Regions from separate parts of the Turicibacter sp. H121 genome, predicted to be linked through region 3. Evidence: riboswitches for the same ligand, from Rfam matches in the RefSeq annotation. Region 3 holds a riboswitch; each other region holds the start of a gene.
What was found. A riboswitch is a leader RNA that binds a small molecule or an ion and turns the genes downstream of it on or off. The one in region 3 is predicted to bind S-adenosylmethionine.

Region 1 (10,935 bases), 370 kb from region 3:
TTGCACCAGCCCCATTAGGAAATTTACCGATTGATTCGAAATTCCCATTGGAAAACTATCAGCGAATGATGGATCGTAACTTACCTGATGTAGAACGTAAAATTGCCACCAAGCAGTTTAAACAAGATGTGAAAAAGCATATTGATGATATTGCCATGAAGTATATTACACCGGAGGAAACATCGGATCAGGCGATTTTATTTTTGCCAGCAGAGGCCATTTTTGCAGAGATTAATGCTTACCATATTGATTTAATTGAATATGCTCAACAAAGACGAGTTTGGTTAGTTTCTCCAACAACTTTAATGTCGACTTTAACAACGATTCAAGTCATTATAAATAATCTTGAACGCGATCGTCATGCTTTAGTCATTCAACAAGAGTTAAATAAATTAGGAGATGAATTTAAGCGATATAAGGAACGTTGGGATAAATTAAGTAAACACATTGATACAGTTTCAAAAGATGTCAAAGAGATTCATATTACGACTGAAAAAATTGGAACTCGCTTTGATTCGATTTCAAATGTTGAATTAGATTTTAAAGAATAACCGTTAATAATTGACAAGTTACGAGTTTGTTCTTATAATTAATAATGAAATTAAAAATAAATATAATAATATACTCTTATTAAGAGCGATGGAGGCATAGGGGCCTATGAAGTCGCGGCAACCTCCTTGAATAGGAAGGTGCCGACCCAAGCGAGTTTAACTCGAGCAATAAGAGGGTTTGAATCAGTCATTCAAGTCCGCTTATAGCGGACTTTTTTTGTTAGCCTAAAGGGACAACTTCGGGGTTATCCACTCAAGTGCTAAGGAGTGATGAGCAGTAGTGAATCCGACCAGCCTTTGTGGTTTTACCGCATTAGATGAGCTATATGTAAGCTTATCTCTTTAAACAGAGTAAAAGTTAGATAAACTGTACACCGTAGGTGAAACTATAAGTTGTTCTTTCCATGTTATCCGCTAGTATGCTCATGATCTGAGCGGCCAGCGATAGATTATATGTACTAGTTTGTTAAAGAAAAAAGAATTACTTAGAAAAGGTGGATTATTTTTCTTAAATTGTCCATTATAGGTATGAATGATTGATTTTGTTAATGATTTTTAAATATTAACCGGCCCGAGCTATTATCTCTCGTCAGGAACTTAATAATATAGAGTATTTCTTAGTGTAATTAGAAGGAGGACATTAGTATGTCAGAACGTCGATTATTTACATCAGAATCTGTAACAGAAGGGCATCCAGATAAGATTGCAGATCAAATCTCAGATTCAATTTTAGATGCTATCTTAGCAAAAGATCCTATGGCACGCGTTGCTTGTGAAACGTCTGTGACAACAGGATTAGTCTTAGTATTTGGAGAAATTACTACTTCTTCATATGTTGATATCCAAAAGGTTGTTCGTGAAACAATTCGTGAAATTGGATATAACCGTGCGAAATATGGGTTTGATGCAGATACTTGTGCTGTGTTAACAGCTATTGATGAACAATCTGTAGATATTGCAATGGGGGTTGATCAAGCATTAGAAGCTCGTACAGGAATTATGACTGATGAGCAAATTGAAGCAATTGGTGCAGGGGATCAAGGATTAATGTTTGGTTTTGCCACAAATGAAACTGAAGAATATATGCCTTTACCAATCTCATTAGCACATAAATTATCTCGTCGTTTAACTGAAGTTCGTAAAAATGGAACCTTAGATTACTTACGTCCAGATGGTAAAACACAGGTAACAGTTGAATATGATGAGGCAGGAAAACCAGTTGCAATCGATACTGTTTTACTTTCAACACAACATTCACCAGAAGTAAGTCACGAACAAATCGAAGCAGATATTAAAAAACATGTCTTTGATGCAGTGTTACCACAAAACTTAGTAACAGAAAATACTCGCTACTTAGTTAATCCAACAGGACGCTTTGTCATTGGTGGACCACACGGAGATGCTGGATTAACAGGACGTAAAATTATCGTTGATACATACGGAGGATATGCACGTCATGGTGGTGGAGCATTCTCTGGAAAAGATGCAACTAAAGTAGACCGTTCAGCAGCTTATGCAGCTCGTTATGTTGCTAAAAACTTAGTTGCAGCGGGATATGCTGATAAAATTGAAATTCAATTATCATATGCCATCGGTGTTGCTCAGCCAACATCAATCATGGTTGATACATTTGGAACAGGAAAAGTATCAAATGCCAAGATTGTAGAAGTTATTCGTCAAAACTTCGACTTACGTCCAGCAGGAATCATCCAAATGTTAGATTTACGTAAGCCGATTTATAAACAAACAGCTGCTTACGGACACTTTGGACGTACAGATGTTGATTTACCATGGGAACGTTTAGATAAAGTTGAAGCTTTAAAATCACAATTTTAATAAAATAAAAGCCTGGTTCTAATTTTTGAATCAGGCTTTTATTTGTGTACTTAGAATCTCTACAATCATAAACGACATTTTTTTGACAATAGGTGATATAATATAATGTAAAATTAAAGTTTAAATTTTTGAAAGGAAGTGCCTCTGTGCGTAAGAAGTTATTACTTATTATTAATCCAACTTCAGGACGTGGGATAATAAAGGACTATTTATTACTGATTATTAGCCAATTGAGCTTAGCTGGATATGAGGTGGTCGTGTATCCCACTAAAGCTAAATATGATGCAGTGGAGAAAATGAAAGAGGCTAGAAATTATGATTTAGTCGTTGCAAGTGGAGGCGATGGAACCTTAAATGAAGTCATCACAGGGTTAATCCAAGCAAATGCGAATACACCAATTGCGTACATTCCAACTGGAACGACCAATGATTTTGCTACTACACTTGGAATTCCTAAAAATATCCCTAAAGCGTTAGATTTATGTATTCAAGGGAAACAGATGCCAATTGATATTGGACAGTTTGGTAGTCGATATTTTACTTATGTTGCTGCGTTTGGAGCCTTTACCGATGTGGCTTATGAGACTCCACAACCACGAAAAAATATGTTAGGCGGATTAGCTTACTTAATTGAGGGATTATTAAAGTTACCTACCATTCAATCGTATAAGTGTAAGATTACTCACCGTGATGGTGTGATTGAAGGGGATTATATTTTTGGAATGATTTCTAACTCAGATTCTGTCGCAGGTATAAAAAATGCATTTGGAAATCAGGCTGATCTAAGTGATGGTTTATTTGAAGTGACGTTAATTCGTGCTCCAAAAAATCTGATTGATATTCATCGAATCTTAAATGACTTTTTAAATACTCAATATGATCCAGAATATGTGGTGACATTTAAGACGGATCGTATGACTGTTGAGAGTGAGCAAGATGTTAAGTGGACATTAGATGGTGAAGATGGTGGGATTTTAAAAAGTGTTAATATTAGAAGTTTACAACGACGAGTACAAATTCTATCTTTAAAAATGTAGACATCAGCTATTCTTATAATTAGAAAGAACAGCTGGTGTTAAATGAAATGGATAGCACCTCTATAGTAGATGAAAAAAGTGATTCTATCTCTGATAAAGAATCACTTTAAATTCTATTATGGGGGTATTTTTATATCATTAGAAGGGTTAATATTATTAGTTTGGTTTGTTAATCGTCTAATGTAAAGGGGGTTCGTTCAATAATTGGTTTCTCTTTAGAATATTGCTGTTTTGAGTTATTGTTACTGAGATGTTTATTAATAAATTGGATCAAATTTACAATCACAAAGATAAAAAGACAGAAGGTCATGCCGGTCACTAGGCCTAAAACATCAATTTCAAAATCACTAATCTGTCCTGTTCTTCCCTCGACAAAGAGTTGATGGATTTCATCAGTAAAGGCAAAGAGTGATCCACAATAAAATGTAATTAAGAAGGCTTTATAGAAGTTAAAGGCGTAAGTAAAGACCCCCATTGAAAGTATCCCAAGTATCATATAAATCCCAAAATGTGCCCATTTACGAATGATAAAGCTCCAATTACTATAGGTAGAGAAGATAAAAGGATAAAGTTCTTCTAAGTTTAATTTATAAAGTACTTTAATAACAAATTGATCCCATTGATGTAAAAAGTTATTTAAGAATTCAAATTGACTGAGGAATAAATATAAACTATTTGAGAGGGAGCCAGACTCTCGACCGGTTTGAGCGGATAGGCTATAGATTAACTTCATAAAACAATAGATTGTCATCAGTCCAATCAAGAGAAATAATCCTTTCTTTAAATGTTCTCGTTTCATATCACACCTCCATCATTAAGATTTTAAGTATTATACAATATTTTCCTTTTGATTGCTAGAGCTTTTTTGTATAACGAAGTATGAATCTTATTTTAGGAGACATACTAAGAAATCAGATTTTTAATGAGTTTCATGTAATTTTTTATATAGGAGCTAGAAGGATGAAGAGATTATGTATATTAGTAGTGTGTTTGTTGTGCTTATTATCGGCACAAATAAAGATATTAGCAGATGATGATTTAGGTTCAGGTGATTATCAGGATTTTTCCACGGTAGAGAGTACTTTTGAAAAACTTCGATCTTATAATCCCAGTGGATTAGTTAATTATATACAAGTCGTTGATCAGTTATTTTCGATTCAATCTTTGTCTGATTTATTTAACCCGTATTATTACTACAGTATTAATACAAATATGAGTAATACAACAGAAACTACACGTACAAAGATTGTTAGTGCCTATTGTGATCCTTATTATTATGAAGTAGTGATGTCAAAGTCTGATGGAAGTTATGAACATGTTGCTTGTTTACAAACGTTTGAAGAAGCAAAGGAATTAAAGTCTAAGGTTCAAGGCTTGACGTTTGATGATGGAGTTTTAGTCGTTTTGAATGATGGCATGATTGTGATTTCGATGGACCCAACTATTGTTCAATTTAAAACGACGACTTGTGGAGCTAATCATAATTTAACGAATTCTGAAACACTAGATACGTATATTAATGCCTGTTATATTGATGAGGCATTATTAGTTGATGAAACAGAAGATGCATTTAAAATTTATATGTCAGGTTATGATGGTTGGGTTGATCGTCATGCGGTGTATGATGCTTCGGCAAGTACTGAAACATGGGTCAGTATTATTCCGAGTAATCAAGTTCAAAATATTTCGTACTATACCAAAGAAGGTGAAGATCTCATTCATTATTTAGCACAAGATGTTCGAGATGCTTTAGCAAAGACACCTTTGATTATCGGTAAAGCACCGCAGTGGATGGAAGAAGGAAAAAGTTATTATAGTTATGATGGGATTTATTTTTATGATGATTGGCAATCGATTTCAGTTGATGGGGTAGGAGCAATAAATAGTAGTGAACCCTTCTATAATTATTTTCAATACCTCCCGTATCGTTCAAAAACAAATTATACGTATGATGAGTTGAATACTTATTTAAATCAGTTAGGTTATACACAAAAGGCTGTTACTTATCCACCAACTGAAGGTGAGAGTCAGTTAGTAGATGAGGGAGAAAGCTTTTTAGAAGCCCAAGAATTATTTGGGATTAATGGGGGATTAGAGTTTTCAATGGCTTTACATGAAAGTGGTTATGGTCGAAGTAAGATTGCGATTGAGAAGAATAATACGTTTGGGATGAATGCGACGGATCAAAATCCATATGGGAATGCCACACAGTTTACGAGTATCCGTAACGGTGTATTCTATCATGCAGAACGCTATGTGTCTTGGGGATATACTGATGCTGTTTCGGATTTTAGATACTATGGTCCACACGTTGGGAATAAAGGAAGTGGGATGAATGTTAAATATGCCTCTGACCCTTACTGGGGTGAAAAAATTGCGGGGCATTACTATCGTATGGATAAAGCATTAGGTGGTAAGGATTATAATTATTATCAACTTGCGATTAAACAGAATAATCAAGTGATTCCTGTTCATTTGGATTCAGAAGGGAATCTTGCTTATTTAACTTCAAATCAACAACAAAGTACGGGCATTCGTAACTATCCTGTTTTAGTGTTAGCTCAAATGGAGGATCAGCTCAAAATTCAAAGTGATATGCCAATTTCAGAACAAGAAGTAATCGAGTCTGATATAACGTATAATTTTGAGACGAGTGAGGCTTATGTTTCAAGAGATGATTTTATGTTATTAAATGAAGAGACATCTAATCGTCCGAACGAGGTGATGACGTATGTCGCTCTTTCCGTAGGAGAAGAAGTAGAGTTGACTCAATTATTAGGGGGATTTCAATTAGAATTATCCACACTCGAATTTGAAAGCACGGATGAGTCGATAGCAGTCATTAAACAAGATAAGCTTATTGGTAATTCATCGGGAATTACTCGAATTGTATCATCCAAAAATAGTGAGATTGGTTTTGATGTTAGAGTCGTGATTCCAGTTGAAAAGCTACAGATTAAAACAGAAGTGAGGTCATTGAAGGTAGGTGAATTCGTTACATTAGATTATGAACTTTTACCATTAGATGCAAGTCATCAGAATGTTTTGTGGTTAAGTAGTGATGAAGGGGTGGCAACAGTTACACAAGGTGGTACGGTTCAAGGAATTGCTGAAGGAGAGGTTGTGATTTCGATTTTAAGTGATGATGGAGAGCGGATCGATCAAATTCGTTTAAAGATTAAATAGTAGAAGCAGGTTTTGTATAAGCCTTACAAACGATCTGTTATAATGAAATGAACATTTTGGGTCGAAGGAATTAGACAGGAATAAAGAAAATAGGATTAGTTTGATGGGGATAATCTTGGTTAATTTTAATATTTTATACACTGACTTTAAGCTCTAATAAACGTCGAGTTTTATGAGGATAGGCTATATCTTTACCATTCAAAAGCTTTACCGATAGAAGATTTAGAACACTTTATAGTGAAAGAATAAAAACTCAAAAAATGGTCAATGCTATTAGTAACTGTTAGTTGTCTGAGGTGATCAAAGTGGTTGTTAATTTATTCTTATTGCTATCGATATCCATTCTCTTATTATTTTTTATTAATCAACTACGTATCACTCAGATTTCACCAGAGCATCTATTTTCTTGGCTGAAGTGGTATGGACTATGTTTGATTGTTTATTATGTTTTATCTTCGAATCAATATTATTTTGAGCGAATGAATTATTTATTAGTAGATGTCGTGAACTTAAGCGTTCTAATTATCATTTCTTTTGGCATGATGATTTATGTTCATCAATACTGTATTGATAAAGAGAGAGAAAATAAATTAAAAGAATTGGCTATTGCTTACGCACAGTTGAAGAAGGAAGAACAGGATCGAGAAGCTGAATCTTTTAAAAAAGAATAAAAAGATAGTTTTAAACTATCTTTTTTAAATTGTATAATGGTAATTAAAGTTACATTATCGGAGGTTTTTTATGAAGAAGATTACACTTGATAAACAATTAAAGGAGAAAGTTCCTGGTTACTGTTTAGCCATCATGTCTTTTGATACAGAAGTGACACCAACACAGGAGTCATTAAAACAAGAGATGGAACAGCTAGAAAAAGAGATGATGGAACAATTAACGCTAGAGACGCTGTTAAAACAACCACGTATTGCGGCAGCTCGTGCCGGATATAAAGCATTAGGGAAGGATCCGTCACGTTATCGTCTATCAACAGAAGCTTTACTTCGTCGTTTAATTAAAGGTAATGGGCTTTACTTTGTTAATAATGCTGTGGATATTGGAAATGTTTTATCAGCTCGAACGCAACGTAGTGTCGCTGTATTAGATGAAGATAAGATTCAAGGAGATATTTTGATTCGTATTGGCCAGGATGAACCTTATGAAGGAATTGGTCGTGGAAATATTAATATTGAAAATATCCCAGTGTATTGTGACGAAGTAGGTCCATTTGGAACACCGACATCCGATACACCTCGAACTCGTATTACAGAAGAGACGAAAACTATTTTATTATTCATTACATCATTTAATGGGACGGATGGTTTATTACAGGATGTGGAATTAGCTAAAGACTTATTCTCAAGATTTGGTCAAATGACGAATTTTTCACTGGAAATAGTGGAATAATGTTACTATGTATTCTAGACTTGTGATATAATCTAAAAATAGATTTTTATATATTAAAGGCGCAATATTTGCATTAGTTTTGAATTTTAGCGAGGTGTTTTTTATGGAAATGGTCAATGAAAATTCAAACTTCATTAAGACGATTATGAAAGAAGACTTAGAGAGTGGTAAGCACAAAGAAATTATTACACGCTTCCCTCCAGAACCAAATGGTTATTTACATATTGGTCACGCGAAAGCCATTTTAACAAACTATTTATTAGCTAAAGAGTTCGGTGGAAAAATGAACCTTCGCTTTGACGATACGAATCCCGTTAAGGAAGATGAAGAATTTGTTCAAGGGATTATCAATGATATTAAATGGTTAGGTGTTGAATATAACGAATTATTATTCGCATCTGATACATTCGAGAAAATGTATGAGCATGCTGTTGAATTAATCAAAAAAGGTAAGGCATATGTTGATGATCAAACACCTGAGGAAATGCGTGAAAACCGCGGGACCTTAACTCAACCTGGTGTTGAATCACCTTATCGTAATCGCTCTGTTGAAGAAAACTTAGAGTTATTCGAAAACATGCGTAAAGGTGTTTACAAAGATGGAGAAAAAGTATTACGTGCTAAAATCGATATGGCTTCTCCTAATATGAACTTACGTGACCCTGCATTATATCGTATTTTACATACAACTCACCATAATACAGGTGATAAATGGTGTATCTATCCAATGTACGACTATGCTCATCCATTAGAAGATGCATTTGAAGGAATTACTCACTCATTATGTTCATTAGAGTACGAAGATCACCGTCCACTATATGATTGGGTAATTGAAAACTGTGAAACAGAAGCAAAACCTCGCCAAATTGAATTCGCTCGCTTAAACATGAAGAATACAGTCATGTCGAAACGTTATTTAAAACAATTAGTGGATGAAGGTGTTGTTGATGGATGGGATGACCCACGTATGCCAACGGTAGCGGGATTACGCCGTCGTGGTTATACACCAGAAGCAATTACAAACTTTATCCAAGAAGTTGGATTATCAAAAGCTGTAAGTACAGTTGATCCACAAATGTTAGAACACTTCATTCGTGAAGATTTAAAATTAAAAGCTCCTCGTACAATGGCTGTTTTACGTCCATTAAAAGTAGTTATTACTAACTATCCAGAAGGACAAGTTGAATATTTAGATGCTGAAATCAATCCAGAAGTGCCAGAAATGGGAACTCGTCAAATCCCATTCTCTCGTGAAATCTATATTGAGCAAGAAGATTTCATGGAAAATCCAGTTCCAAAATACTTCCGCTTATTCCCTGGAAACGAAGTTCGTTTAAAACATGCTTACTTCATTAAATGTACTGATGTCATTAAAGATGAAGAAGGAAATATCGTTGAAATTCATGCAACATATGATCCAGAAACGAAATCGGGATCTGGATTTACAGGGCGTAAAGTAAAAGGAACAATTCACTGGGTAGATGCAACACATAATATTCCAGCTGATTTCCATTTATATGAACCATTATTAATTGAAAATGAAGAAACTGAAGGATTACCATTCTTAGAGCGTATCAATAAAAACTCTGAAGAAGTTGTTCAAGGATTCGTAGAAGAAAATATGAAAGATGTTCAAGCACACGACAAATTCCAATTCTTCCGTCACGGATACTTTAATGTTGATCCAAAGCGTACAAAAGATGGGAAGTTATCATTCAATCGTATTGTTTCATTAAAATCAAGCTTCCGTATCTAATTGATATAACTGCGTATATAACTAAAACTCGTAGATTAATGTGTTATATTAATCTGCGAGTTTTTTAGGCTCTTTGTCAACTGGTGTGGGTGAAGAAATATTATACCTGTAATCGTGAGGGATTAAGCTGCTCATTGAGCAGTTTGATTCCTTTTATTTTTTTGTTCAAAGGTGTACTTATGGATAATCAAAATTCTAGCTTTGAAATGATAGAAACTACGGTATCCAAAGGCCATGCGTTTAATCACTTTAATCTTGTTATTAATCCCTTCAAGCACTCCATTGGTATAAGATGTTTCAATCGTATTTTTGATATAATCTTGGTAGTTAGTTAATGTTTTTAAAGCTGTTTTCATTTCAGGTGAAAGTAAGTCAGAGGGGTTTTGAATGGCATGATGAAAAGCATCAAAGTTGCGAAGTTTGATGGCCTGTTTGATGGTTTGATAGAAGTCATAAGTGGCTTTTAATTCCGGATCTAAAGCGAGTAAAAAGTCGATGATTTCTTGTTGAGAAATCTGCTTTTTGAAACAGTTAGAATAGAAGTAGTGGGTAGAATGGATATCCTCTTGGGCTTTTAATAAAAGGCGCCAATAATGTTTGAATTTATTGTAGAATTCTTTGTTTTGGTTCATGAAGCGAATACGAGTTTTATTGAGGGCACGAGATAAAAGTTGAACGACGTGGAACTTATCTAAAACAATTTTAGCGTTGGGAAACACCTCTTTAATGAGTGTCATATACGGAGCATACATATCAATAACAACGTGAGTTACACCTTCACGGGCCTCCTTAGAAAATCGCATGAAATAAGGTTTTAAAGTGCTTAGACGACGGTCTTCAACGATATCAATTAACTTCCCATTAGAAGCATCACAAAAAATGAATGACATAGCCCCTTCCGCTGATTTGACCGACTTAAACTCATCAAAACAAAGCACCTTTGGAAGAGAGTTAAAATGAAGGGATTGTTCCTCGTACGATGTATGAATGATCCGATTGACCGTTGAATGGGATACGTTGAGTTCACGGGCAATATCTGACTCGGATTTTTTATGGCTAGCCTCTAGGAAAATGGCTTGTTTAAGGGGATTAGAAAGGTAACAATTAGATTCCACAAGAGAGGTTTTAAGCGTAAAGGTACGATCACAATGACGGCATTTATAGCGTT
Region 2 (10,935 bases), 780 kb from region 3:
AGTCAAATGTTTATGCACAGCAGAACCTGAGTATTTAGCTCAAGTTGAAATTAAAATGAAAGAACGTTTAGGAAATCGTTTAAGTATTACTCGTTCTCTTCCATTCTTCTTAGAGTTCATGCCTCAAAATATCAATAAAGCTTATTCATTACAAAAATTATTAGAGCATGTTGGATTAGATAAATCTCAATTAATCGCTTGTGGTGATGGATACAACGATTTACCAATGATTGAATTTGCAGGTCTTGGAGTCGCAATGGGAAATGCAGTTGATGAAGTTAAAGCCGCTGCTAACTATGTTACTGCTACAAATGATGAAGATGGAATTGCTCAAGTAATCGAAAAATTTATTCTTAATAACTAAAAAAGATAATCTTCGGATTATCTTTTTTAGTTATTTTCTTCCTACTTAATTATCAAAAAATGAATCTCTTTTTTATGCCAAAACCTCTTCTTTTTCTCACCTTGAAAAATAATTGAAAGATGCTAAAATAACCGTGTAATTATTGTTTAGGGGGGAATTTCATGAATAACTTAAAAGGATCAAAAACAGAAGAGAATTTATTAACTGCTTTTGCAGGAGAATCAATGGCGCGTAATAAATATACGTTCTATGCCTCTCAAGCTAAAAAAGAAGGATACGAGCAAATCGCTAATATCTTCTTAGAAACAGCTAACAATGAAAAAGAACACGCAAAATTGTGGTACAAATTACTTCATGATGGACAAGTCGCTGATACAATGACAAATTTAAAAAATGCTGCCGCTGGTGAACACGATGAGTGGACAGATATGTATGCTCGTTTTGCGCAAGTTGCTCGCGAAGAAGGGTTCAATCGTATCGCTGTGTTATTTGAAATGGTTGGAAAAATCGAAAAACACCATGAAGAACGTTATTTAAAATTAGTGCAAAATATTGAAGAAGGTCAAGTATTTGAACGCGAAGAAGAAGTTGCTTGGATTTGCTTAAATTGTGGACATATCCATTATGGAAAAAAAGCTCCTAAAGCATGTCCGGTATGCGCTCACCCAAAAGCTTATTTTGAGTTAAACTCAGAGAACTATTAATGAATCGTCTTAAGCTATCTCCACTATGGAGATAGCTTTTTATATGGTTTCTATGATTCGAACTTAAAACGGTCATAAACCAATGCTATAATTTACTCCTATATGAAATATATGGAGGGAATCTCATGAGTAACTTAAAAGGTACTAAAACAGAACAAAACTTAATGCATGCATTCGCTGGCGAGTCAATGGCTCGTAACAAATATACTTATTATGCAGCTAAAGCTAAGGAAGAAGGATATGAACAAATCGCAAACATCTTCTTAGAAACAGCTCGTAATGAAATGGAACATGCAAAATTATGGTTCAAATTATTACATGAAGGTGAAATTGCAGATACAATGACAAACTTAAAAGATGCTGCTGCTGGTGAAAATGATGAGTGGACAGATATGTATGCAACATTCGCTCAAACTGCTCGCGAAGAAGGATTCAACCGTGTAGCTGCTTTATTCGATATGGTGGGAAAAATTGAAAAACACCATGAAGAGCGTTATTTACAATTATTAAAAAATATTGAAGAAGGTCAAGTATTCGAACGTGAAGAAGAAGTTGCTTGGGTATGTCAAGAATGTGGACACATTCATTTCAGGAAAAAGGCGCCGAAAGTATGTCCAGTTTGCTCATACGATCAAGCACACTTCGAAATCCGTTCAGAAAACTACTAATCTCTTAAAGAGCCGAAAGGCTCTTTTTATTATGGGAAAATAAAAATGTGGATAACTCCAAATGAAGTTATCCACAACTCAGTCTTTTTTATAATCGGATCTATATTAAACTCGAATATAGGTTATCAATAGAAACGGTAAAGTTTTTTAACGTCATAAAAATTTTACTGCTTCTTCTCTATTCATACTATTATTGCCTACAAAAAAACTAGCCTCCAAAAAGGGAAGCTAGTTTTAAAAGATTAGATAGCTTTACCAAGAATCTCTTCTGCATGTTTAACAAGTTCGTCACTTGGTGGGAGTTGTCCATCTAACGGATAATCATATCCGAGTTGTTTCCACTTGTATTCACCCATACTGTGATATGGTAAAACTTCAATTTTTTTAACGGTTTTCAGAGTTTTGATGTATTCGGCAGTTTTTTGTAAATCATCTTCGTCATCTGTTAATCCTGGTACAAGAACTCGGCGGATCCACATTGGAATGCCTGCATCAGAGACTAGATGACCAAATTCTAATATGTGTGCGTTGTCTTTTCCTGTTAATTGTTTATGCTTTTGTGCATCAAACATTTTAATATCAAGCATTAGCATGTCAGTAACAGCTAATAACTCTTTTAATTGTTGTTTACGTTCCTCAGTATTGAACTTTAAATCACCTGAAGTATCAATGTTAGTATGAATGCCATGTTTTTTACACTCTTTAAATAATTCAGTCACGAATTCCATCTGTAATAAAGGTTCTCCACCACTTACCGTGATCCCTCCACCTGAGGCATCGAAAAACTCTTTATACTTCACTAATTCTGACACAATTTCAGAAACTTCCGTTACTTTTCCTTCTTTCATTTTCCACGAATCAGGATTGTGGCAATATGCGCATCGGAGTCCGCACCCTTGGACAAAGACAATAAATCTAAGTCCTGGGCCATCAACTGTTCCGAAAGATTCTACTGAGTGTACATATCCATTCATACTAATCACCTTATCTTCTCTTATTCACAAATTACATTTTTTCGTGCATTGTACGGTTGATTACATCTAATTGTTGAGCACGTGTTAACTTAATGAAGTTTACAGCGTATCCTGATACACGAATTGTTAATTGTGGGTATTTCTCTGGGTGTTCCATTGCATCTAATAAAGTATCACGGTTAAATACGTTGATATTTAAATGGTGACCTTTTTTAGCAACATAAGCATCCATGATTGCTACTAAGTTTTTGTTACGTTCTTCATCTGTACGTCCTAATGATTTAGGTACTAATGAGAATGTATTTGAGATACCATCTTGTGCAGATTCAAATGGTAACTTCGCTACTGATGACATTGAAGCGATTGCTCCGTGAGAGTCACGTCCGTGCATTGGGTTTGCACCTGGTGCAAATGGTTCACCTTCTTTACGACCACATGGAGTTGTTCCTGTTTTCTTACCATATACAACGTTTGATGTGATAGTTAAGATAGATTGAGTTTGTAATTTTGCACGATATGGTTTATGTTTACGGATTTTTGTCATGAATGATGACATAACGTCTACTGCGATTTGGTCTACGCGATCATCATTATTTCCGTATTTAGGGAAGTCTCCTTCAACTTCGAAGTCAACTGCAATACCGAATTCATCACGGATTGGTTTAACTTTTGCATATTTGATAGCTGATAATGAGTCAGCTACTACTGATAATCCAGCGATACCTGTTGCTGAAACGCGTTCTGCATCTGTATCGTGTAATGCCATTTCAATACGCTCATAGCTATATTTGTCATGCATATAGTGGATGATATTTAATGTATTAACATATAAATCTGCTAACCATTCCATTACTTCATCGTAACGTTCCATTACTTTGTTGTAATCTAATACTTCATCAGTAATTGGTGCCCAGTGTGGTCCAACTTGTACTTTAGATTTTTCATCACGACCACCGTTGATTGCATATAATAATGCTTTCGCTAAGTTAGCACGTGCACCAAAGAATTGTAATTGTTTACCAACTTTCATTGGTGATACACAACATGCGATAGCATAGTCATCACCGTAGATTGGACGCATGATGTCATCATTTTCATATTGGATTGCTGAAGTTTTGATTGACATTTTTGCACAGTATTCTTTGAAACCTTGAGGTAATTTTGTTGACCATAATACTGTTAAGTTTGGTTCTGGTGCTGGTCCTAAGTTATCTAATGTGTGTAATACACGGAATGAGTTTTTAGTTACTAATGGGAATCCATCAGTTGACATACCAGCGATTGACTCAGTTACCCAAGTTGGATCTCCTGAGAATAATTCATTGTAATCTGGAGTACGAGAGAATTTAACTAAACGTAATTTCATTACGAAGTGGTCCATAATCTCTTGTGCTTCTTCTTCAGTAATTACACCATTTTGTAAGTCACGCTCAATATAGATATCTAAGAATGTAGAAGTACGTCCTAAAGACATCGCAGCACCATTTTGTTCTTTAATTGCAGCTAAGTATCCGAAGTATAACCATTGAACTGCTTCTTTAGCAGTTGTTGCTGGTTTAGAGATATCGAAACCATGTTTTGCTGCCATTTGTTTTAATTCATTTAAAGCACGATATTGTTCAGAAATTTCTTCGCGTAAACGAATAGTTTCTTCATCCATGACACGTGAAGTGTTGTTATGGTCTTTTAATTTTTCAGCCATTAAACGATCTACCCCGTATAAAGCGACACGACGGTAGTCTCCGATAATACGTCCACGTCCGTAAGCATCTGGTAATCCTGTGATAACACCTGATTTACGAGCTGCACGAATTTCTGGAGTGTAAGCATCGAATACACCTTGGTTATGTGTTTTACGGTATTCAGTGAAGATATGAGATACTTCTGGATCTACATGGAATCCATAAGATTCAGCAGCTTTTTCAGCCATACGAATTCCACCGAATGGTTGTAATGAACGTTTGAATGGTTTGTCAGTTTGGAAACCAACGATTTTTTCTAAATCTTTATTTAAATATCCTGGTTCATGAGAAGTAATTGTAGATACGATTTTTGTATCTAAGTCTAAAACTCCGCCAGCTTCACGCTCAGCTTTAGTTAACTCCATTACTTGGTCCCATAATTTTGTTGTTGCTTCAGTTGGTCCTGCTAAGAAAGAGTCATCCCCTTCATAAACAGTGATGTTTTGATTGATAAAGTCACGCACATCAATTTTTTCTTGCCATTCTGTACCTTTAAAGCCTTGCCAAGCTTCCATGATAGTTCCTCCTTATAGTTCTCTTAAGAACCTCTCTCTGAAATTTCAAATCTTATTGTTACCATAATTTTACAATAAGATTCTTCCCTTTGTAAAGGGGTTACACTATACGAACATAATATTTAATAACTCCCCTTAAACATTATAACGTATATATCTTTTACAGTTATTATTATATTTCCAACACTGGAAAAAATCAACTTATATACATTAATTTTTTTTAAATATTTTTATTTTTTTCTAATATAAGGGGTTACGCTTACAATCTTATGGATAATTTACCAATATAATATAGAAAATAAAGATAAAATCATAATTTTGATATTAAAAAAAGATATCTCTTTCCTAATAAAATAAAGCGTATCTGCTACTGATTGTAATCAAAAAAATAAGGCGTTAACTCCAAGTAAAATAATCATAACTCCTCCAAAGATGTTTGCTTTATTTCCTATCATATGCCCTAATGTTTTTCCAAAGGTTGATCCTATATAGGAAAATAAAAATGCAATAGTTGCTATGAGAATAGTAGCCAAAATTAATTGCTCGTAAATTAACCCGTAAGTAATTCCGGCTGCTAAAGCATCAATACTTGTCGCTATCCCAAACATCGCAAGTAACTTTAAGGATAAACCCTTTTTTTTATTGAAGCCCATCTCATGAGATTCAATATATTCTTCTTTCGAACTTTCAAAAGCTTCTTTTAACATTCTGACACCTAATATAATTAAAATCACACCAGCGATTAAATGATTATATGTCGTGATTTCTCCACTAACAAACTTTAATGAAACAATTCCAATGACAAATAACAGACCTTGAAAAAAGCCAAAACTAATGGATACTTTAAGACGATCTCTCACTGTATGGGCTAATCCATCCATTCCTAATGTAATAGCGACCGCAAATGCATCCATAGCTAATGCAACTGACATTATCATGATAACTACTAAATATTCTTTCAACGATTCTCACCCCAACTTTAGTTTCCTTGTATCTTTACATCTTATCTAAATCACTACAAATATATGATTAAAATTTTTCTATCTCGTATTATCCTTATATAAGATTTAATAACTTCGCTTCATTTATGGTAAAAAATGATTGACTTTCCACAAATAGGATTTATAATAGTTATTAAGATTTACAATTTTATACAACTTAACAAACTCTTATCACGAGAGGCGGAGGGACAGGCCCAATGATGCCCGGCAACCAATCAGTCATGATACGGTGCCAATTCCTGCAGACATTGTCTGAAAGATAAGGGAAAGTGTGATCTACATATAAATTATGTAATACACCTTTCTGCTTATCGAAGTAGAAAGGTTTTTTTATTTCATAAATAAGAAAATTGTAGCATCTGATTAAGAGAACGAAAGGGGAGAATTTCATGATTGTTCTTGATCAAATAAAAAAAATATTTAATACGAATTCTGGACGTGTCACTGCTGTAGATTCAGTTAACTTGTCTATCCAAAAAGGGGAAATATTCGGAATTATCGGTTACAGTGGGGCTGGAAAAAGTACACTAATTCGAATGTTAAACTTACTGGAACGTCCAACTGAAGGGACAGTTACCATTGATGGGAAAGATTTAACTCAAATCTCCTCTAAAGAGCTTCGATTGGCTCGACAACAAATTGGAATGGTCTTTCAACACTTTAATTTACTCTGGTCACGTACGGTATTTGAAAATATCGCCTTCTCACTTGAGATTGCAGGAGTAAACAAAGACGAAATCAAGCCACGAGTTTTAGAGCTTATTCAATTAGTTGGTTTAAGTGGAAAAGAAGACAATTATCCCTCTCAATTGAGTGGTGGACAAAAACAACGCGTTGGGATTGCACGTGCATTGGCTAACAATCCTAAAGTTCTACTTTGTGATGAAGCCACTTCAGCCCTTGATCCGCAAACAACAGATGAAATTTTAGATTTACTTGTTCAAATTAATAAAAAATATAACTTAACTATTGTTCTAATCACACATGAAATGCGTGTGATTCAAAAAATTTGTCATCATGTGGCGATTATGGAAAGTGGGCGTATCGTTGAACAAGGAGATGTCTTAACGGTTTTCTCTAATCCTCAGCATCCAGTTACTGAACGTTTCGTTAAACAAGTAGCGAGTGAAGATGACTCAATTGAGACGGTCGAACATCTAATTAAAAAGTTCCCTAAAGGAAAAATTGTTCTTCTGAAATATCTAAAAGAAAAAGCAGAACAACCTTTCATCACAAACGTTATTCGTAACTACCAAGTGGACATTAATATTATTCAAGGAAAGGTCGTACAAACTCAAGAGGGTGGCTACGGTTCTCTTTATGTTCAACTTACGGGTCTAGAAATCATTCCAGCTCTTAATTATTTAAAAGAAGTTGGGGTAGAAGTTGAGGTGATTTCATAATGTTTTTATTATTACTACCAAATGTCAAATGGGATAAAATGTTCTCGGCAACGCTTGAAACATTATATATGACTGCTATCGCAGGTATCTTCGTCTTTATTTTAGGATTAATTATCGGGTTAGTCTTATTTTTAACAGCACCGAATCAACTCTTAGAAAATAAATGGATTAATCGTGTTTTATCAGCATTTGTTAACATTTTTCGTTCAATTCCATTTGTCATTTTAATCATTCTTTTGTTAAACTTTACAAAATTCTTAGTTGGGACGGTCCTTGGGCCGAATGCAGCCCTACCAGCTTTAATTATAGGAGCCGCTCCTTTCTATGGGCGTCTTGTTGAAATCGCGCTTCGCGAAATTGATAAAGGTGTCATAGAAGCTTCCATTGCAATGGGAGCTTCACTTTGGACGATTATTCGAAAAGTCCTCATTCCTGAAAGCTTACCTGCTTTAGTTTCAGGAATTACGGTTACAACGATCTCACTTGTTGGATATACAGCAATGGCTGGTGTTATCGGTGCAGGTGGTCTTGGAAATCTAGCTTACTTAGATGGATTCCAACGTCATCGATTTGACGTTGTTTTTGTAGCAACCGTCATTATTTTAGTAATTGTCTTTGTGATTCAGTTTATCGGAGATATGATCACTAAACAAATTGACAAACGTTAATAAAAACTATTTATTCAGTTAAATCCTTAATCAGTTGATTAAGATTTATATATCACTCGTTGGGGAAAACGAGCAAAGAATATGAAAATTTAAGGAGGAAGTTAAAAATGAAAAAATTATCATTAGGTTTATTAAGTTTAGTGGCAGCTATTTCTTTAGTTGGATGTGGAAATAGTGGTGAAGAGAAAACAACATTAAAAGTTGGAGCAACAGCTGTTCCTCATGCAGAGATTTTAGAACAAGCCAAACCATTACTTAAGGAAAAAGGAATTGAATTAGATGTTGTCACATTCCAAGACTATGTCTTACCCAATACAACTTTAGATGAAGGAGAATTAGATGCGAACTACTTCCAGCACATCTCTTACTTAGAGGGATTTAATGAAGAGCATGGAACACATCTAGTTAATGCAGGTGGAATTCACATCGAGCCAATCGGTATTTACTCTAAAAATTATAAATCTTTAGATGAATTACCTGAAGGCGCTACAATTATCATGAGTAATTCAGTTGCTGATCATGGACGTATGTTATCCTTATTACAAACAGAAGGATTAATTACTTTAGATTCTAATGTAGATGCTAGTGTTGCTACAGTAGAAGATATTATTGAAAATCCTAAAAACTTAACATTCAAAACCGATATTGATCCAGGTATGTTAGTTACTGTTTATGAACAAAATGAAGGAGATGCGGTTTTAATTAACACAAACTATGCATTAGACGGTGGATTAAATCCAATGACTGATTCTATTGCTATGGAAGGATCTGAATCTCCTTATGTAAATATCATCGCTGTTAATAGCGGAGATGAAAACCGTGATGATATTAAAACATTAGTTGAAGTTTTACGTTCTAAAGAAATCCAAGATTTCATTGTTGAAACATATGCAGGAGCGGTTGTTCCTGTTTCTGAATAATTCATTTAAAAGCACTCAAGTAAATCGAGTGCTTTTTCATATCCTACGTTTAAAAAGTATGAAATAATAAATGCTATAAAAGAGCCATAATATAAATTGATAGATTATACCATAAATACAGGTAATTTATGGTATAATATTGAAACAAAGAAAGGGTGAGAACGATGATTGAATTCAAATCGAGTTTAAAGATTAAAAATGAAAAAACAAATTTAGTAGTTGGCGTTTTCTCAGATATCTCTCATGACATTATTACTCAATTAGATAAAGCATTAAATAAACGTTTATCAGTTTCATTAGAAGAGGGATTAATTCCAACTAACTTTAAAGATATCACGCCAATTTATCCATTAGGGCAAATTGAAAGTAAAAAAGTTTATATTGTGGGATTAGGCAAATCAACAGATTTTACGGTTGAAAAATGTCGTAAAGTTTTAGGAAAAGTCGCAAAAGCAGCAAAAGAGGATGTAACCATCTTATTAGAAACATTCGATTGTAAAGCTGTCTCAATTAATGAATTAGCGACAGTTTGTGCTGAAGCTATCACTTTATCAACATATAAAATGGAAACTTATAAGACTGAAGAGAAAGCTACAACACCTGTTAATTTCTTCATCCATTGCGATTCACAAATTACAGATGATTTAAATCGTGGAGTGATTTACGGAGAGGCAACAAACAGTGCTCGTCAATTATTAAATGAGCCAGGTAATAAATTAACGGCAACAGATTTAGCGAGTCATATCGCTCAATTCGCTAATGAACATGAATTAGAAATTCGCATCGTTGAAAAAGATGAAATGGAACAACTAGGAATGGGTGGAATCCTTGGTGTTAACCGCGGATCCGTCCAACCTCCAAAAATGATTGTCGTGAAATATCAAGGAACACCACGCTTTGAAAATATCACTGCCTTAGTTGGTAAAGGTTTAACGTTCGATACAGGTGGATATTGTCTAAAACCACGTTCTGGGATGGAAGCAATGAAAGGTGATATGGGGGGAGCCGCTTCTGCATTCGGTGCTTTCCAAGTTGCGGTACGCTTAAACTTACCAGTCAACTTATTACTTGTTATTCCATCAACAGATAACATGATTAGCGGAGATGCAATCAAACCTGGTGATATCCTAACAACAATGAGTGGGAAAACTGTCGAAGTAACAAACACAGATGCTGAGGGACGTTTAATCTTAGCAGATGGTATCACATTTGCTAAACACTTAGGTGCAAGCAAAATCATTGATTTAGCTACTTTAACAGGAGCAATTATTGCAGCATTAGGTGCTGATACAACAGGAGCCTTTACTAATAACCAAGCCTTCTTAGATGAATTTCAGAAAGCTGCTGATTTAACAAATGAATATATGTGGCAAATGCCTTTATTCCCTCGTGATCAAAAAGCTCTTCGTAATAGTGATGTAGCTGATTTAAACAATGCTCCAATCGGAAAACCTGGAGCGATTATGGCTGCAGCCTTCTTAAAAGAATTCGTTGAAGATACACCATGGATTCACTTAGATATTGCTGGAACTGCTGATTCAAAAACAGCTTATGATTTAGGTCCAAAAGGTGGAACTGGAGTTATGGTTCGTACAATCGCAAAATACTTAGAATTACAAGGATAATGCCTAATCTAAAGAGATATCGTCTAACGATATCTCTTTTTTTGTTTTTAATCATAATCCTCCACTTCTTAAAATACATTAGATATTAATTATGAAACATTGATGGAGGATTAAATATGTCAGAACTAGTCAAAGATTTGGAACATATTATCTGGTCATACTTAGCAATTCCAATATTGTTATTTGTTAGTTTAATATTTACGTTCTATTTTCAAGGCGTTCAATTTAGATTTAAAAAAATGATTCAGTGCTTAACTAAAAAATCATCTAATAGTAGTGTGTCCTCCTTTCAGTCATTTACAATGGCATTAGCTGCGCGAGTAGGCGTTGGTTCATTAGCTGGAGTTGCTC
Region 3 (10,935 bases):
AAAGTAATGCCCCTGTACTTGGATACACTGTCCCATACGCGGTTGGTAACATTTTATTAACCGTTTGGGGTTCTATCGTCATTATCTTCTTCTCCTAATTTAAAAATAGTTTGAACGTTTGAAAGGAAGTTTTATATGACAACACACGAAGAAAATAGACGTAAAAAAATTCAAGATATGATTAAGAAGGTTGAAAGCTTAAGTCCATTCGAATTAAAAGATGAACTGATTAAAATGGCTAAAAAATCAGAGCAAAAAGGCATTCGAATGATGTTAAATGCTGGACGTGGTAACCCAAACTGGACAGCCGCTACTCCTCGTCAAGCATTCTTTACTTTTGGACAATTTGCCGTAGAAGAAACCCAACGAACATGGTCTGATAAAGATTTAGCGGGAATGCCGGAGAAAGCAGGAATTTATAATCGCTTCTTAATGTATACAAAGCATAATTCTAATGCTCCTGGTGTTGAGTTATTAAAAGCTATTATTGAATATGGAATTAAGGAACATGATTTTGATCCTGATAGTTGGGTATTCGAATTAACAGATGCTATTATTGGTGACAATTATCCAGTTCCTGATCGTATGCTAATTCATACTGAAAAAGTAGTTAAGGACTATGTCATTAAAGAGATGGGAGGTGACCCTAAAACAGCAACTCATGATTTATATGCAGTTGAAGGTGGAACTGCTGCTATGTGCTATATCTTTGATTCATTAATCGCCAACCGTATTTTATCACCAGGTGATAAAATTGCTCTGTTTGTTCCAATCTTTACACCTTATGTCGAAATTGCAAACTTACCTCGCTATCATTTCGACATTGTTAAAATCTATGCTTCTGAGGTTAATGAAAATGGACGCCATACGTGGCAATATCCTAAAGAACAGCTAGATAAATTAGCAGATACTAAAATTAAATTAGCCTGCGTCGTTAATCCAAGTAATCCACCCTCAGTGGCAATCAATGAAGAGTCTATGTTCTACTTGAAACATATTGTTGAATCTAAAAATCCAGATTTAATGATTGTTACCGACGATGTTTATGGGACATTCGCAGATAAGTTTCAATCTTTAATGTGTTCAATGCCTTACAATACACTAGGCGTTTATTCTTACTCAAAATACTTTGGTGTAACAGGTTGGCGTCTTGGCGTCATTGCCTTAGCAAAAGATAATGTCTACAATCATTTAATCGAGCAATTACCCGAGGACGCAAAAGATATTTTAAGAGAACGTTATGGTGCTTTAACAACTGATCCAGATCATATTCCATTTATCGACCGTATTGTAGCAGATAGCCGTCAAGTCGCACTTAACCATACGGCCGGATTATCGACCCCACAACAAGTACAGATGGCATTTTTCTCAATCTTTGCTTTACTAGATAAAAATGATACGTATAAAAATCAAACAAAAGAAATTTGTCGTCGTCGTAAACAGTTATTACATACTTACCTTGATGAACTTACCTTAGAAGAAAATCCTTATAGTACGTCATACTATGACGAAATTGATTTACTGGTTTGGGCAAAACTTAAATATGGTGAGGAATTCGTTGAATACCTTAAAGAGGAACGAAATTCATTAGAGTTCTTATTTGAATTAGCTGATCGTTACAGTATTGTCTTATTAAATGGTAGTGGATTTGAAGGACCATCTTGGTCAATTCGTGTTTCATTAGCTAACTTAAAAGATGAAGAATATGCTGAAATCGGTAAAGCTATTAATGAATTATTCGCTAAATATGCAGAAGATTGGAACGCATTTAAATGGTAATCACTATACAGAACTGATATCTAAAGTTACTTTTATAAATCAAAGATTTTCATGATGTAACAACTTATCTCTCTCTATATATAAGTAGCCCTAAAAGAATGATATACCAAGCCTGATTCTGAAAATGTAAAATATATTTCTCTATGTATATAGATAACAATAAGAAAAAGCTGTTGATTTAAACGTCAACAGCTTTTTCTTATAGTAACTTTCCACATTTAATACATGTCGTTGCATGCCCTCCATTTTCCATTCCGCATTCCGGGCAAATGGTCGAAACAATGGTTTCTCGTTCATCATTTAATTTACTTCCACACGTTTGACAAAACGTTGATGAAATCGGCATTTCCGTTTTACACTTCTCACATCGCTTAATCCCTTTTAACTCGTTTAACATCACTTCATATCGATCAATAGTCTGTAAACATCCACCAATTCCTTGGCAAATATCCGTATATACTAACTCCGGATTATTCTTATGCATCTGATAATAAAGTTGTCCCAACTTCATATATAATTTATTTAGTTTCTTCTCTTCCTCAGAAATTTGCGAATTAATTTTTGTCATCTCAGCTAGTTCTTTCGTTTTTTTCATCGCATCTTGTCCTGTTTGAGAAACTTTCTTTCCAAGTCCTTCAAAAAATGAATTCATTTCTTCTCCTCCTATCCCAACAGCTTTGATTAAATTACTTCATTATATTCACTAATCATCACTTTATGTTTTCTTCAGCAAAATAACAATGATAAAAACAAGAAAACACATAGATTGCTCTATGCGTTTGTCTTTGACTATTCAGCTTTTAACAATGCAAACTCATCTTTAATTTCTTTTAATTTTTGAGAATCTAACAGTAACTCTAAACTAATACGTGCTAAAATTTCAGCACTATCTAAAACCGCTTGATCACCTCTTTTAGAAGCCGCCGCCTCTTTGAACTCTTTAGTATGACCAGCAACATGAGGTTCACAAATTTTAAGTGATGGATGAATCGTTGGAACCACTTGACTCACATTTCCTGCATCTGTTGAACCACGTGAAGCATTCGGATCAAGTTCCTCTACTTCTAGTCCAAGGTCAGTCACCACTTTTGTAAATAATTCATTAAACTTTGGATAAACAATTAAATCTTCCACAATATTTTGATAAGTCGTATATTTTAATTCACATCCCGTCGATAAAGCTGCTCCTTCTGCTGCTTTAATCACACGTTCAGTCACTTCTTCGCAAACTTGAATCGTATTAGCACGAATATAGAATCTTGCTTTTGTATATTCAGGAATAATATTTGGAGCATCTCCACCATGTGTAATAATTCCATGAATACGAACATCTGGTGTCACTTGCTGACGAAGTGCGTTCACTGCATTATAGAACAAAATCATCGCATCTAAGGCATTAATTCCTTTTTCAGGACATCCCGCTGCATGAGCTGGTCGTCCAAAGAATTCAAACTCAATTGGATGATTAGCAAGAGAAGGTCCAGTAATAGTCGTCTTGCTACCTGGATGAATCATCATACAAACCTCAACGTCCTTAAATAATCCTTCGCGAACAAATGATCCTTTTGCACTTCCGTTATCTCCCCCTTCTTCAGCAGGCGTTCCAAATACAACGACTTCCCCACCCGTTTCTTCAATCACTTGAGCTAATGCACAACCGGCTGCTACACTACTAGCCCCGATAATATTATGTCCGCATCCATGACCAAGTCCAGCTAAAGCATCATATTCAGCTAAAATCCCAATAATCGGACCTGGTTTAGAGGATGCTTTACGAGCCACAAATCCTGTTTCATGACCTGCCACATTCACAGTAACATCGAATCCGGCTTGGCGTAATGTCTCACTTAATAACTCACAGGCAAAATATTCTTCGTTTGCACTCTCAGGACGTTCATGAATTTGATGACTAATCTGAATAAAATCTTCTCGACGTTTATTTAAATAATCTTGTACTTTAATAATTTTTTGTTCCATGATAATCTCCCCCTATACTCTTATTCAAAAACTGGAATACTTGCCCCTTTATATTCCTCTTCAATTGCTTTTTTCGTTTCCTCTGTTTGATAAACTTCCACTAATCTTTTTAATGTTGGATTATCTTTATCCTCCGTACGAGCCGCAATAATATTATAATAATTTACAACAGACTCACTTTCTGTATTTTCAATATAGATAGAATCATTTAAAGGTGATAAGTTAGCTTGTACGGCAACTCCATTATTAATAACTGCAATTTCTGCATCAGCTAATGAAAGTGGTAATTGTTGTGCGACTAATTCAACAACTTCAAGATTCTTAGGATTTTCAACAATATCCTTTACAGTTGGTGTAATTCCAACTTCATCCGCTAATTTAATTAAACCCGCATCTTGTAATAATAATAAGGCGCGTCCTCCATTTGATGCATCATTTGGAATTAAAACAGTTGAATCATCTGGTAACTCATTTAAGTCAGAAATTTTTGATGAATAGATTCCCATTGGAGCTAAAACCGTATAGCCAATTGATGTTAAATCTAAATTATGATCGTTAATAAATTGTTCGAAAAACGCAATAGTTTGGAAAGAGTTTGCATCAATTTCGCCATCAGCTAATGCTTGATTCGGTAAATTATAATCACTAAATGTTACAAATTGTAAATCAATCCCTTCATCTGCTAAACGTGATTGAACACTTTTCCAAATCTGATTGACTTCTCCATTAATCCCTAATTTGATGACTTTGTCAGTATCTCCTGATTGTCCACCACACGCTACTAATAAAATTCCTAAACAAATCGTTGTTACAATACTTAATAATTTCTTTTTCATTTCTATCTCTCCCTTTGATTTTTTTCTTTGTTCATTAATGACTGAACTTTCGTTCAAGTACTTCCCCAACACTTTGAACGATTGAAACTAAAATGATAATAATAATGACCGTTACTACCATAATATCTCCCTTATAGTACTGATACCCATAACGAATAGCGAAGTCTCCTAAACCTCCACCACCGACATTTCCAGCAATGGCCGAAAATCCAATTAAGCTAACCGTCGTAATCGTTAGTCCATAAATAATTCCACCTAGCCCTTCTCGAAGTAGGACACGATAAATAATTTCAAATGGCGTTGATCCCATTGCCTTTGCAGCTTCAATCACACCAGGATCCACATTTAATAAGGCTGATTCTACTTGTCTAGCAACAAATGGCGCAGTTCCTACCACTAAAGGAACGATTGCCCCTTTTAATCCAATCGATGTTCCGACAATTGCTCGAGTTAATGGCATAATAAATGCTAATAAAATAATAAATGGAATCGAGCGAAAAACATTAATGAACTTCCCCACTATCAGATTAACTGCTTTTTGTTCTAACAAATGTCCCGGTCTTGTCACGACTAAAACAACTCCAATGGGTAAACCAATTAACACAGCAAACAATCCCGAGATGACCACCATCAATAATGTATCCCATAGCGCTTGAATTAACTCTGGAAAATACGCTACGACATTCGGACAAATTTGATTAAGCAACTGATTCATTCTTTAACACCTCCACCTGAATATCTGAGTTTTCTAAATAGTTAATCGCACTAAAGATTTCTTCTTTGTTACCATGGAAGCTAACAATCAAATGACCAATCGGGGTCTTTTGAATAATCTCAATGCTTCCAAATAAAATACTTGCCTCTACATTAAATTGCTTTGATAACTTCGAAATAAAGGCATGTCCTGTTTGCTGACCAACAAATGAGATTTTAACTAGCTTCTCTAAGTGACTCAGTTCTTCTAGTGGTGCTCTTTCTGCTAATAACTCAAAGATTTTCTCATCTTGGAATAATGAGGACACAAAATCTTTTGTAATCTCTGATTGTGGATTTGAAAAGACACTAACAATATTTCCTTGTTCAATAATACGGCCCTTCTCCATGACCGCAACTTTATGACAAATCTCTTTAACCACTTCCATTTGATGCGTAATTAACACAATCGTTAATCCTAACTCTTTATTAATTTCTTTAAGAAGTTTTAAAATCGACTTTGTCGTCTGTGGATCAAGTGCAGATGTTGCCTCGTCGCATAATAGAACTTGAGGGTCATTAGCCAATGCTCGTGCAATGGCCACACGTTGCTTTTGTCCCCCACTTAATTGGGAAGGATACACATCTGCTTTATCCTCTAGACCCACTAAATTCAAAAGACGTAGTACTTTTTCCTTCTTTTCTTCTTTACTAATTTTTTGACCTTTTAACGGATAAGCAACGTTATCAAAAACAGTTCGTGTCTTTAATAAATTGAAGTGCTGAAAAATCATCCCAATTTTGTGACGAGCTAATCTTAATTCTTTGGGCGATAATTGATTTAGCACTTGACGATTAACAATCACTTCCCCTTCAGTTGGAACTTCTAAAAAATTTAAACATCGAATTAAAGTACTCTTGCCTGCACCACTATATCCAATAATCCCAAAAATTTCACCAGCTTCTACTGTCAAATTAACCTCTTTAACCGCTTCAACAATCTTCCCCTTTAGCGAAAAAGTTTTACTCACATTCTTCAGTTCAATCATATTGACTCTCCTTTCTTGCTGTTTCCAAAATAAAAACGGACTCCTTATGCTGATGAAAGAAGTCCGTTCAAATCTAAATAAATTCTCACTCACTCCCTCATCTTTCAGAATAGCTCTGTCGGATTTAGCACCTTTGTACATTGTACTGGTTGCTGAAGCTTCATCGGGCCTGTCCCTCCACTTCTCTCGATAAGGATTATTATTCAATTAAAAAAACTAAGGATTCCTTCTGAGAAATCAGAAGAACACCTTAGTTTAAAATCAGCATACTAACCTGTTCTCCTCATCTTTCAGAATAGCTCTGTCGGATTTAGCACCACTGTACATCTGTACTGGTTGCTGAAGCTTCATCGGGCCTGTCCCTCCACTTCTCTTTATAAGGAATCACGATTCAATTGGAATTATTTAACTTATGGATACTATAACATCTATTTTTCTATTTGTAAATCTTTTCTTACATAATTTGTATTTTTTATGAAAAATATTAATTAATAATGAAATTTTTTCTTCAACTCATGAATCATCTGACGATCCGCAAAGAAGAATAAACCGACACAAGTAATGATCGTATAATAACTTCCAATAATAGCAATTTGACGGAAGATAATGACTTGGAAATAAATCATCGCTAAAATCACAATTCCCATCAATCCAAACATTAATTGATAAATAACTAAATCCGTAAATCGCTTTGGATTAAGAAGAATCATGACAGTAATTATAGTTGTTCCAGCCATTAACCCCAGCGGGAAAATAATCTCTAAAGACCACCCACTATATCCCAAAAAATAATCAATAATGATTGATAAAGCCGATATTCCAATAACCTGTGTTAAAATATTTGGACCAATATTTCTTTTCACACGTGATCCTAAAATAGCACTAATAGTTAAGTAAAGTGTTGCAGCTGTAATAATGAATACCCAATTCCATTGAAAATCTTGAAAAATCCCACTGATAAATGAGAAGGAGATAATCATCATGGCTAAAAAAATAATGGATTTTCGAATAGAAAAACGGCGTTTTTTTGCAAATTGCTCTGGATAATCTCGTTCAATTTCAAATTCAACCGACTCCAGTAATTGCCCACAAAGTGGACAGTTATTCAATTGATTTTGTACTTTCATCTGACATTTAGAACAATATTTCATGATTAAATTCCTCATTACAAGAGATTGTTATATCAATCCCGTATTTTTTTAAAAATCTGAAAAAGTATCTTTGAATATCTGTTTCCTCTAAAGAGGAAGTAAATGTTAAAACAAATTGATCATTACAAGAAATAACACCACAACGAATCGGTTGATGAGGGGTCACAGGAATCATCATTCGCATTTCCTCAACATATGGAGCTAATGATTCAGGTAACACGACACGCCCTAAATTTGATAACGTTGTTGTAACCCCTTTGTCCGCTTCATGGTAAATATGACGCATGACCATGTTCTTAATTCCTAGTGGTACGAAACGAATCATCATGTTTTTTTGAGCACTGACATTATCATTAATTTTTTGATTCACAACTTCTGGCTTTTTACCCTCATTCAATTGGTTTGAAACGTCTTTTAATAAGTCATCAAAGCTTAAGTTAGGACCTGGCGTAACCGTCACATTAACATTTGAAAAAAAATTTCTTAACGTATGTGAACCAAATCGCCCTCTTAAATCAATAGGAACCGTGACAATAATAGGATGAAAATCCTGATTAAATTTATAATTTTGTTCATAGATCGCATAAATCAAAATTGAACATAGCAAGCTGGATACGGTCACTTCATATTGCTTTGCGATACGAACGACCTGTTTAGCAGACATAATCCCATGAATGACCTTTAATTCTTGAGGACGTTTTTTAATACCTGTTATTTTATATGCTACAGTTGTTTTCGGTATGACTTTTGATTGAGCTTCACTTTTTACCTTTAAAAAACTGTCTTCATCCATCGCAGGTAAAGATGAATGATCTCCTCCTATCACAATGGATTCCGTCGCTAATTCTGGATATAAACGTTTGAGATAATGATAAATGATAACCTTTAAAAACTGAGTGGCTCCTGCACCATCTGCCAGCGCATGAAAGACTTCTAAATGAATCATTTTCTCATAATAAGTAATGCTAAATAAATAATTATTATTTGTAAATTTCGTCATTTTAGAACAAGGATATGTATATTCTTTTCGGATACGAGGCTTTTGTAAGTTCATATCAAAGTAATACCAAAAAAATCCATTACGTAAACGTACACTAAAGGAAGGCATCTCAATCAGTGCTGCCATTACCGCCTCTGATAAAAGATCCGCTTGAACAGCTTCTTTCATCTTCACTGATAAACGAAACACATTCGTTGCCTTTGAACTAGAAACAAGAGCATATAACTTCGCCACATTATCTAATTTACTCCAATAAAACGTTTGAAAATTCTCATTCATCCCTCATCTTCCTTACTGTTTCAATATTAACGATAGAACTATACTTCACTTATCATACACTAATAGACACATAGAATCTAGCCGTACCAGTTAAACTTTACTTCTATCATTCTGATTTTTCCTCACCCTAACTTACCTTTTAGTTTAGTAATTTTAATGTTTAATATGTAATTTATGTATTTTTTGTTGCACTATTATACAATACTTTTTAATATTAAATCTCGAAATTATAAAAACTCTTTCTCATATCAGGTTACTCCCCCTAAACCATGACATAAAAAATTTTATGGTAAAGTTTAGGGTCATCTATAGAAAATATCTATATCTAAGTTTTCTTAACTATTAAAAGGCTATGTTCATATAACTTGAATATAGCCTTTTAATTTAAATTTTCTACTGATTAATATCAATGGTTATTGAAGATGATAATCTAACCATCCTTTTAGTTCGTTTAATGGATGAAATCCTTTTGCTGATTCAATCGGTTTTCCATCCTTAAACAACATTAATGTTGGCACCGTCATGACTTGATATTCATGCGCTAAAACAGGAACTTCATCCACATTCACTTTAACAAATTGAACGTCATTTTGATAAGTATCTGATAATTCTTCAAAGATAGGCGCTAACATTTTACATGGCCCACACCATGTGGCATAAAAATCCACTAAAGTTAAGCCTTGTTTTGTTAACTGTGGGAGCTGTGCATTATATTCTACTTCAAAAATTTTATTCATTTAATCACCTATTTGTGTGTATAAGAAATCAATAAACCGACTTCTTTCCTTTTCTTTTTTAGAATAACTATAATCCTTAAGATGACGCGTTAATAAAAGGGTTTGTTTCGCACGGGTCATGGCAACATAAAAAAGACGACATTCCTCTTCTTGGTTTGTACCATTAAAATCAAGCGGGAACATCCCTTGATTTAAAAATGGAATAATCACATGATCAAATTCCAATCCCTTCGATTGATGTACTGTAATCACCGCTAATTTATTTTGGTCTTTCATAACTCGATCCAGTTCACTAGCCGATAACGAAGTTTGGGCTAAAATTCGTGTCCATAACTCCCACATTGGAAGATGAGGACAATCGGTTAAATGTTGCTCCTCAATTTCTCTTAAGCAAGCTAATAGTTCATGATGCTTCATTTGTTCCACTTCATCTTCAACCCATGGGGCTGTCTCCCAGATTTTAAACTCATCAATTAATTTTAATAAAAACTGTGAAGGAAGTTCTTGATTAATCCAAGCATTTATTTGTTCCAACTGATTAACGATAGGAATTAATGATGCCTGATAATAACTCATGACCTTCTTACGCTGTTCATGACATTGCATTAAGCGTTCCATACTTTTAACTAACACATCTTTTGTGGCCAAAATATCATCCATCGCATTATGCGTTGGTTCGTGTTCCACACCAATAAAATCACTCACCGTATCTAGCTTATGGTTTTTGAGATTAGGATATAATCGCCTCACAATATCTAGCGTATCACAATAACCTACGATTGTGTCAAATGATAAACCAACTCGATTCATATGTGAACGAACAATCTTCAAGTCATACTGAACATTATGACCAATTAAAAGAGCACCATCAATAAACTGTAAAAACTCTTGAAAAACATCAGAAGCTGATTGTCCATGCGTTTCTAAAAACTCATCACTAAATCCATGAACTAACGCAGAATCTCCAACCAAATTCGACGGCTTAATAAAACGTTCAAAAGATTGAACAACTATTCCTTCTTTTAGCTCAATAGCAGCGATTTGAATGACTTCATCTTTAGTGACATCAAGCCCAGTTGATTCCACATCAAAAATGATAATTCGTCCTTTTTCATAATGTTGCTTCAATAAGCCGTAAGGTTCCTCATAATCATAAGCTTGTTTTGAAAATAAGTCGACAAGGCGCATATCGTATTGTTTATAACGTTTTAAATATTGAGGCTGAATCATTTGTATTAAATCAACCGACTTAAATAACAAAGGAATAAATCTTTGAAGAGAGACTTCGTCCGATGGATTCAAATAAAATCGAACGATAGCAAGTAAATCTTTAATACTTTTGCGTTTAAATAAAGATAATTGATCAACTAGATAACACGGAATTCCATCTGCTTTTAAAAAGTTAGCAACTTCACTATTTTGACGATTACTTCG

Region 1: it holds a riboswitch for S-adenosylmethionine, as region 3 does, so the genes downstream of both, metK (methionine adenosyltransferase) here and AT726_RS09365 (methionine ABC transporter ATP-binding protein) in region 3, are expected to answer to the same signal.
Region 2: it holds a riboswitch for S-adenosylmethionine, as region 3 does, so the genes downstream of both, AT726_RS05725 (methionine ABC transporter ATP-binding protein) here and AT726_RS09365 (methionine ABC transporter ATP-binding protein) in region 3, are expected to answer to the same signal.

What each region holds. Positions count from the first base shown of each region.
Region 1 covers NZ_CP013476.1:1,573,658-1,584,592, forward strand. The annotation lists gene AT726_RS07605 (DNA recombination protein RmuC) at 1-551, shown strand, start outside; SAM riboswitch class I at 625-726, shown strand; gene metK (methionine adenosyltransferase) at 1,197-2,387, shown strand; gene AT726_RS07615 (diacylglycerol/lipid kinase family protein) at 2,534-3,424, shown strand; gene AT726_RS07620 (VanZ family protein) at 3,594-4,223, opposite strand; gene AT726_RS07625 (glucosaminidase domain-containing protein) at 4,385-6,610, shown strand; gene AT726_RS07630 (hypothetical protein) at 6,907-7,281, shown strand; gene AT726_RS07635 (B3/B4 domain-containing protein) at 7,352-8,011, shown strand; gene AT726_RS07640 (glutamine--tRNA ligase/YqeY domain fusion protein) at 8,115-9,767, shown strand; gene AT726_RS07645 (ISL3 family transposase) at 9,899-10,935, opposite strand, start outside.
Region 2 covers NZ_CP013476.1:1,169,513-1,180,447, forward strand. The annotation lists gene AT726_RS05695 (Cof-type HAD-IIB family hydrolase) at 1-364, shown strand, start outside; gene rbr (rubrerythrin) at 526-1,068, shown strand; gene rbr (rubrerythrin) at 1,194-1,736, shown strand; gene pflA (pyruvate formate-lyase-activating protein) at 1,979-2,710, opposite strand; gene pflB (formate C-acetyltransferase) at 2,742-4,967, opposite strand; gene AT726_RS05720 (manganese efflux pump MntP) at 5,348-5,929, opposite strand; SAM riboswitch class I at 6,134-6,234, shown strand; gene AT726_RS05725 (methionine ABC transporter ATP-binding protein) at 6,358-7,371, shown strand; gene AT726_RS05730 (methionine ABC transporter permease) at 7,371-8,039, shown strand; gene AT726_RS05735 (MetQ/NlpA family ABC transporter substrate-binding protein) at 8,147-8,959, shown strand; gene AT726_RS05740 (leucyl aminopeptidase) at 9,124-10,584, shown strand; gene AT726_RS05745 (alanine/glycine:cation symporter family protein) at 10,701-10,935, shown strand, end outside.
Region 3 covers NZ_CP013476.1:1,947,900-1,958,834, reverse strand. The annotation lists gene aspT (aspartate-alanine antiporter) at 1-98, shown strand, start outside; gene aspD (aspartate 4-decarboxylase) at 136-1,779, shown strand; gene AT726_RS09385 (zinc ribbon domain-containing protein) at 1,979-2,431, opposite strand; gene AT726_RS09380 (M20 family metallopeptidase) at 2,569-3,756, opposite strand; gene AT726_RS09375 (MetQ/NlpA family ABC transporter substrate-binding protein) at 3,777-4,592, opposite strand; gene AT726_RS09370 (methionine ABC transporter permease) at 4,627-5,307, opposite strand; gene AT726_RS09365 (methionine ABC transporter ATP-binding protein) at 5,291-6,334, opposite strand; SAM riboswitch class I at 6,429-6,530, opposite strand; SAM riboswitch class I at 6,615-6,717, opposite strand; gene AT726_RS09360 (DUF6320 domain-containing protein) at 6,823-7,485, opposite strand; gene AT726_RS09355 (hypothetical protein) at 7,469-8,764, opposite strand; gene trxA (thioredoxin) at 9,178-9,501, opposite strand; gene AT726_RS09345 (3'-5' exonuclease) at 9,502-10,935, opposite strand, start outside.